DNA from 2 places in the Desulfovibrio sp. 6_1_46AFAA genome. Region 2 is predicted to be linked to the other one. Evidence: predicted binding sites of a transcription regulator. Region 2 holds the regulator's gene; the other holds the start of a gene.
What was found. The regulator sigma-54, encoded in region 2, starts transcription at its own class of promoters, with help from an activator protein. The targets are predictions, from matches to a motif close to CTGGCACGGNNNNTGCTT.

Region 1 (4,210 bases), on a different contig from region 2:
GCAAAGCCGCCGAGGGCGCGCGCCGCGAGGGCATGCTGAGCGCCGCCGGCCAGTTGGAGGAAGTGGCGGCCGTGCTTTCTTCGGCCTCCACCCAGTTGTCGGCCCAGATTGAGCAGTCCGACAGGGGCGCGGCCGAGTCCGCCACGCGGCTCTCCGAAGCGGCCACGGCCATGAACGAGATGAACGCCACAGTGCAGGAAGTAGCCAGGAATGCCGGTTCCGCCTCCAGCGCCTCCGCCGAGACCAAGGAAAAGGCCGAGGCCGGCGCGCAGGTGGTGGAAAAGGCCGTGCGCAGCATTGAGGATGTGCATCAGATGTCCCTGGCCCTCAAGGGCGATATGGCCCAGCTCAATGAACACGCCCGGGACATCAGCCGGATTATGGCCGTGATTTCGGACATCGCGGACCAAACCAACCTTCTGGCGCTCAACGCGGCCATTGAGGCCGCCCGCGCGGGCGAGGCCGGGCGCGGTTTCGCCGTTGTGGCCGACGAGGTACGCAAACTGGCCGAAAAGACCATGGCTTCCACTAACGACGTGGGCAACGCCATCACGGCTATTCAGGAAAGCACGGCCAAGAGCATGACCGGCGTGGACAACGCCGTGGAACGCATCGGCGAGGCCAATGAGCTGGCCAGCCGCTCCGGCGCGGCCCTGGAAGAGATCGTCGCCACCGTGGTAGCCACGGGGGACCAGGTCAACGCCATCGCCACGGCCAGCGAGGAGCAGTCCGCCGCCAGCGAGGAGATCAACCAGTCCATCGTCCAGGTCAACGACATGTCCCGACAGACCGCCGGGGCCATGGCCGAGGCCTCCAAGGCCGTGTCCGACCTTGCCGCGCAAGCCCAGCGGCTCAATGAGCTCATCATCCGTATGAAAGAAGCCTGATTTCCGGGGCACGACGCGTTTTTTTCCCCTTGCGACAGTATGACAGCCGGCGGCAACGCCGGCTGTCATCGTTGGCGGGGCAATTGCCGTTTCCGGCGGCCTCAGGTCCTGTTGGGACGGAATATTCGGCGAACAGGGCGCGGGCATCCAGTGTCTGATTGCGAAAAACGTGGTTTTTCGCTGCGTCACGGCGGCCACGCTTCCCGGGCGGGCTTTGCAGCCATGGTTGATCCTTCGGGCGGGGGAGAATTTCTGCTTGGAGCGGCCGGTCTCTCGGACGTGTGCCGCCGCGTGCCGCGAAAGGGCTGAATTGTGGATGCGGCCGTCGGCTGGGCGCGGTGGGGCCGCAATGGACAGGGTTTGCCGTGTAGATTTGTAGCGGGCGGCGCCGCTTGCGGACGCCATGCTTAAAAAGGAAGGGCGGCCGCCGGGGGCAACCGGCGGCCGCTGAGAGGGAGGATGTTCCGATGGTTAGAGGGTTCTGTTCAAAGGAGGAGGTTTTTCGGGGGGTTCTCCTTGCCGCTCCTGATGGGGGCTGGGAGCGGCAAGGAAATTTGTTTTATTTTTTTCGTATATGTCGACCGCCCGTCGGCGGATAAACAAGTTGGTGATTCAGCAGGTTAAAGGTTGTTGTCGACTAGTATTGGTCCATACCGTGGCCATAGCCCATGCCGTGACCGTAACCCATACCGTGGCCCCTCATGTGGTAACCGGGACCGTATCCATTAGGACGGGTGTCTGCGCCTGCGGGTTCACCCACTTCCTTTTCAAGGCGCTGGGCCATTTCATCGTGCAGGGCGCCCAGCTGATTATTTAATTTCGTTAGTTCCGTAGCTGTTTCCCGTACAGCTTTGACATCGGGGTTGGTAGCGTTCCTCAGGGCACGCAATTCCTGCCGTTTTACGAAAATTTGGTCTTGGAGGGGATCCATACGCTTGGCGTACTCGTCCACGATCTTTGTATATTTTTCCTGCTGCTCGGGGCTCAGAGCCGCGCCTCTGTTCCATCCTTGGCCGTACCCACCGGGGCAGCCTTCGCAGCCGTAGCCGGAATCAGGGCTGTAGTGGGAGCGGGCCATGCTGTCCGTGACCAGTATGCCGCCAGTCAGAGCGGCGGCCAGCAGGGCGGGCAGAATGAAACGGGAACTTCTCATTATAATCTCCTTACCTTTCAAGCAGTTAGGTTATTTTTTCTCGGCGCTCGGTGTTCCGTGCGTCATGCCCTCTTATAGCAATGCGCGTGCCAACGTTCGACAAAACGGCTAACCTATTATAATTTAATAGAGTTTTTCCTCTATTGATGCGGGAAGAATAAAAAGCGGGGCGTATGTTTTTTATACAGAGCGCGTACAGGTTGTATAAAATTTACACAGGTGACTATATTTCACACAGGCGGAAGCGGAGGGGCACGGGGGGGCGGGAAGTGGAAAAAGCGACCCCGTGCCGACAAGATATCAGGCGGGGGCCGGTCGGCCGCACCGGAGCCCGGAGTTCTTAGAGCAATTTCACTTTGAAATTGCTCTGGTGGCTGCGTAAGCAGACGCCCGCCACGAGCGTCAGCCGTTGGCGGCTATGCCGCCTTACGGATGGCGACAGCAGAGCTAAGCGCCGGAGACCGACCCGAAGGGTGGCCCGCAGGGCCATGGCCGCAGGCACGCTAAGCGCGCCGTACGGACATTGAGAGTAGGGCGAGCGTCTTAAAAACTTTGGGAATGTGTATTCTCAAAGTTGAAATGCTCTTAGTGAACGGATGGGGGCTCGTGTCTGATTTTCCAAATCAGACACACAGAACCCGTAGAGGTTTGGGGCGGCGCAGCCCCGCGAGCCGGTGAAAAAACATATTTTTCGCAATCAGACGCTCGTGGCGACAACCTCTACTCTTCTTCATCCGCCGGGGGAATGCCGGCATGGCTCATCCGGCAGCCCCGGCTGGCGGGCGGCCCCAGCGAAACGCCCACTTCACGGCGCAGGCGCTCGTCCACATCCATCAGGGAGGCCCGCAGGGCGTCGCGCAACTGTTGCAATTCCCGGCCCAGGCGGGGCAGGGTATCCGGGGAGGTTCCCTGGTCGTAGCTGAGGCTTTCCAGTTCCGCCATTTTTTCCCGGATGCGGCCGCGCAGCTCACGGACACGGGGGCGGGCGTCATCTATGATTCTTCTGGCTTTGTTCTGTTGATTCGGGGGAAGCTGTTCCAACCAATCATCTATATCCTGGACGTTGCCTCGGTAGCGCCCCATTCTGTATTCGCCCTGCCCGTTGTACGGGCCGGGGCCGCTATGCCCCGCAACCACGGGCTGCGAGAGGCAGAACGCCGCCAGAAGGCAAAGCGAAAAACAAACTCTTAACATAGAGTAACCTTTATTGAAGTTCGATCCGGCATATCTTCTCGTGACGCCGAACGTTGCGGCCCGGAAACGCTGCTTGTGGACGCACCTGCGAACCGTGCGTATACAGACGGCACTGTGAGTACAAGCAACAACAATACTGTGTTACATGGGCCGACAGTCTGCGAAATTACTGTTGTTCTCCGTGCCGTAGCTGAATTGCAAGCCGTCTGTCGCAGAGCTTTGGCTGACTCAGCGTATTGTTCAGCCAATATCAGGCCGTTTTCCGTGGCGCAAGCGTTAAGAGCGCCGGTTGTCTGTTTCCACGCATTTTAGGAATTTCTTGCAAAAAACGTGCAAAAAATTTAGCCCCACGGCGGCCCATGGGATGACAGCCGCGAGCGGGACGGCTATAGTCGAAATATGAATGCTGAGCAAGACGACGTCCGGTCCGCGCCGGGCGCTCCCGGCGTTGTGCCCGGCGGGGGCGACGCCCCCGCGCCCGATGCGCCTCCCCGTGCCCTGGCCATGCGCGTGGGGGCTTCCCGCACGCCCCTGGGCCTGGTGCTGGGCGGTGCGGCCGTGGTGCTGGCCCTGATGGTGGGGCTGCTGGCTTTCATCTCCATTGAGCGCAGTGAAGCGGCTATGGCCCGTCTGCTGGCGGAAAAGGGCTCTTCGCTGATCATGGCTTTTGAAAGCATTCTGCGTTCGGGCATGCGCAGCGAGGCCGGGGTGCGCCTGCAGGTTCTGCTGGAGGAAATGGCCGCCAGCCCGGACATTATGTTCGTGGCCGTGACCATGCCCGACGGCACGATCGTGGCCCACAGCAAGCGGGTGCGCCTGGGCGAGATCCTCCAGCTTGAGGGCCGGGAACTGGATGAAAAGCGCATGCGCGAGCTGGCCCCGGACGCGGCGGCGCAATGGGGCATCATGAAGGTGGAGGGGCAACGGGTCTTCGTGGTCTATCGTTACTTCACGCCGGGCCTGCGCGACATCCCCA
Region 2 (4,210 bases):
GCCCGCGCGCAATGCCCACCTGGAATCCTGGGAAAAGCTGGTTCACGACAGCGCCAATCCCCAGGGCAAGGTGACCATTGCCATTGTGGGCAAGTATGTTGACCTGAAAGAAGCCTACAAGAGCCTGCACGAAGCCCTGATCCACGGCGGCGTGGCCAACCGGGTGGCTGTGGAGTTGCGCTACGTCAACTCCGAAAATGTGACCGAACACAACGCGGCTTCAGTGTTCAAGGGCTGTGACGGCATTCTGGTGCCCGGCGGCTTCGGTTACCGCGGCGTGGAGGGCAAGATCGCGGCTATCCGCTACGCCCGCGAAAAACACGTGCCCTTCTTCGGTATCTGTCTGGGCATGCAATGCGCGGTCATTGAATTTGCCCGCCATGTGGCCGGTCTGGACGACGCCAATTCCGAGGAGTTCAATCCTCTGTCCGACCACAAGGTTATTTACCTGATGACCGAATGGTTCGACTTCCGCACCAAAAATGTGGAAAAACGCGACGCCAGCAGCGATAAGGGCGGCACCATGCGCCTGGGTTCCTATCCCTGCAAGGTATTGCCCGGCACCAAGGCCCACGAAGCCTACAAAAAGGATATGGTGGACGAACGGCATCGCCATCGCTATGAGTTCAACAATGCCTTTAAGGAAATTCTGGGCCAGAAGGGCATGGCCTTCAGCGGCACGGCGCCGGACGACTCTCTGGTGGAAATCATGGAGCTGCCCGACCATCCTTGGTTCCTGGGCTGTCAGTTCCATCCCGAGTTCAAATCCCGCCCCATGGAAGCCCATCCTTTGTTCCGCGAATTCATCAAGGCGGCCAAAAAGCAATCCAAAGCCTGAGCGCCGTTTTGTCGCTTGGCTTGTGATGTATGAAAGGGGAGGCCTGAGGCCTCCCCTTTGCCGTAACTGAGACTTGGTTCCCTGCGGTTTCCGTAGGGGCCGCCACCCGGCGCAAGCCTTGCGGCCTTTCCCTTTTTGTTCGCAGCTTCCGTCTATTGCATAATTTTTCAGCATATGGCACAATTTTTGTAAATGAGAACTCCGTTCAGACATTGTAGCTTATCAGCCTAAAAGAGCAGACATGGCACTGGAACTTCGTCAGCAATTGAAATTGGCTCAGCAACTGGTCATGACGCCGCAGTTACAGCAGGCCATCAAGCTGCTTCAGCTCTCGCGCGTGGAACTACTGGAAACCGTGCAGCAGGAGATGCTGGACAATCCTTTTCTTGAGGAGCTCTCGGGTGATGAGTCTTCTTCGGATCAGGCCTCCCAGACAGAGCGCCGGGAGGCCGTTGAAGAAGAGGTCTACGACAAGGAACTCGCCAAGGATGCCTCGTGGGAGGACTATCTCGGCGAGTTCGCCAGCACTCCGCGCCAAGTACAGCCGCGTGACTTTGAAGCGGCTGAAGAAATTTCTCCTCTGGAAGCCCGTTATGCCGCCAAGCCCACATTGGAAGGGCATCTGCTCTGGCAGCTGCGCCTTTCCATGCTGACCGAGGCGCAAAAGGAAATCGGCGAGGTCATCATCGGCAATCTGTCTTCCTCCGGCTATTTGCAGGCCACCTTGGAAGAAATCGCGGAGATGACCACATCCACGCCCGACGAGGTGCGGGCGGTGCTGGAAAGAGTGCAGCTTTTTGATCCCATAGGGGTGGCCGCGCGCGACGCGCGCGAGTGTCTGCTGATCCAGCTGAAAAGTCTGAACTATGACCGGGATCCCATTCTTCTCGATCTGGTCCAGTCCCATCTGGAAGATCTGGAGGCCAAGCGCTACAAGCCTCTGCTGCGCAAGTTCAAGCTGGATATGGAGGAACTCAAGGAATATCTGAACATCATCCAGAGCCTTGATCCACTGCCCGGCGCCAGTTTCGGCGGCGGCGAACCCACCTATGTGAGCCCGGATGTCTTTGTGTACAAGATGGGCGATGAATTCGTCATTCTGCTCAATGAAGACGGTTTGCCGCAGTTGCAGCTTTCCTCGCTCTGCCAGATGAATATGGGATCTTCCTCGGATAAGGAAAAAGAATACTGTACGGAAAAAATGCGCTCGGCCTCCTGGCTGATCAAGAGCCTGTATCAACGCCAGCGTACGCTGTACAAGGTGGTGGAGAGCATTGTGCGCCACCAGCAGCCGTTTTTTGAAAACGGCGTCACCAAACTGGCTCCGCTGATTCTGAAAGACATTGCCGATGATATCAGCATGCACGAATCAACCGTAAGCCGGATCACTACCAACAAATACGTGGCGACGCCCCACGGGATTTTTGAGCTGAAGTTCTTCTTTAACAGCGGCCTTGAGCTGGACGACGGCAGTCAGGTCGGCTCGGAAAGCGTTAAGGCGCTGATCAAGAAGTTCATAGCCGATGAAGACTCCAAGGCCCCCTTGAGTGACGAACGCATCGGAGAAATGCTCAAGGAGCGCCTGAAAGTGAATATTGCCCGGCGTACGGTGGCCAAGTACCGCACGGCGCTGGACATTCCCTCGTCGTCACGGCGTAAGGAGCACTTCTGATCTCACAGCGGTGCTTTGCAATCCCAAGGAGGAACGCATGAATATCTCTTTCGCCTTCAAGAATTTTGAGGCCTCCGATCATTTGAAGAAGTATGCCCGCCGCCGCATGGAAAAGTTGGGGCGGTTTTATGGCAAGTCCGCGGGTCTGGAAGTAAGCGTCGTGCTGACGGTGGATAAATTCCGCCATCGTTGCGAAGTGACCGTTTCCGGCGAGGGCCTGCATATCAACGCCACCGAGCAGACCTCCGATATGTACGCGGCTATCGACCTTGTGACCGACAAGGTGGAAGCCCAGATCAAGCGTCAGGTGTCCCGCGTCAAGGAACAACGCCGTAAGGCCCGCAATGCCGATGTGGACGTCTTTACCTACAATCTGGAAGCCCAGCCCGAGGAAAGTCAGACCGTGGTGGGCACGGACCGCTTCGCGCCAAAGCCGCTGCACCTGGATGAGGCGCTGATGCAACTGGATTCCATCGGCAGCGAATTTCTGGTCTTTCTCAATGCCGAAAGCAATCGCGTCAATGTGGTTTACCGTCGGCGCACTACAGGCTACGCCCTGATTGATCCCGTGTTGTAGCCGTTCCGCCATACTTTTTCCGCCGGGCCTGTCTTCGCACGAAGATCGGCCCGGTGGCTCCCAGTGAAGTATACGTATGAGCACGTCACAGCAGCCCCCCTGCCGCAGCCCGTCCGATCCGGATTCATCTGCTGACACGCCCAAAGTCGCCCATGACCGCCCTGTGCAGGTCTGTATTGTCACCGGTCTTTCCGGCGCGGGCAAAAGTACGGCCGTGCAGGTTTTTGAAGATCTGCGCTATTTCGCCGTGGACGGTCTGCCCGCAAGTCTGGCCCCGGAAATGGCCGCTATGATGGAACGCCCTTCCATGAGTCATTTCATGGGCATTGCCTTGGGCATGGACATGCGTCAGAGCAATTTCCCGGATGAAATCAACGACGCCCTGAGCGTTATGGCCGCCAAGGGTATCCGTCCGCTTCTGCTGTTTCTGGAGGCTGACGCGCAGGAGCTCATGCGCCGCTACGCCACCACCCGCCGCCCGCATCCGCTGGAGCGGGAGGGCATGGGCCTTGAAGCCGCCCTGGCCGCCGAACGCAACCGCCTGCGCCCTTTGCGGGAAATGGCCGACTTGGTTATCGACACTTCGCGTTTTTCCATCCATGACCTGCGGCGTTCCATTCAAAAGCGTTGGAGCGGCAACAAGGACAAATTGCGCGCTATCCGCGTCAATGTGATTTCCTTTGGCTTCAAGTACGGCGTGCCCCGAGAAGCCGACACGGTTTTTGATCTGCGCTTTCTGCCCAACCCGTATTTTGTGGAAGAGCTGCGCCCCCTTTGCGGCAAGGACAAGGCCGTGGCCGATTATGTTTTCGCCTCGTCCAGCGCGGTGGAATTCCGCAAGAAACTGCTGGACCTGCTTTTTTTCATGTTGCCCCTGATGGAGGCCGAAGGCCGCTACCGGATTACCATCGCCGTGGGCTGCACCGGCGGGCGGCACCGCTCGGTGGCTATGGCCGAAGAATTGTCACAGGCGCTTCGCCAGGCGGACTACCCGACCTCTCTGGAGCACCGGCACCTTGAACTTGGCTGAAAAAGCTGGCAGGTTGTGAACCGTGAGGAATGCCATGACGGATGAAAGCAAGACGACACAAGTCGGGATCATTGTGGTCTCCCATGCGGACTA

Region 1: a site for sigma-54 is predicted at 2,116-2,133, ahead of HMPREF1022_RS07780 (Spy/CpxP family protein refolding chaperone). Genes of this name have one in related genera too.

The regions. Positions count from the first base shown of each region.
Region 1 is NZ_JH114302.1:229,537-233,746, forward strand. Features, by position in the region: gene HMPREF1022_RS07775 (methyl-accepting chemotaxis protein) at 1-887, shown strand, start outside; gene HMPREF1022_RS07780 (Spy/CpxP family protein refolding chaperone) at 1,525-2,040, opposite strand; gene HMPREF1022_RS07785 (periplasmic heavy metal sensor) at 2,761-3,234, opposite strand; gene zraS (two-component system sensor histidine kinase ZraS) at 3,634-4,210, shown strand, end outside.
Region 2 is NZ_JH114300.1:475,763-479,972, reverse strand. Features, by position in the region: gene HMPREF1022_RS01935 (CTP synthase) at 1-838, shown strand, start outside; gene rpoN (RNA polymerase factor sigma-54) at 1,080-2,510, shown strand; gene hpf (ribosome hibernation-promoting factor, HPF/YfiA family) at 2,548-3,087, shown strand; gene rapZ (RNase adapter RapZ) at 3,164-4,117, shown strand; gene HMPREF1022_RS01915 (PTS sugar transporter subunit IIA) at 4,152-4,210, shown strand, end outside.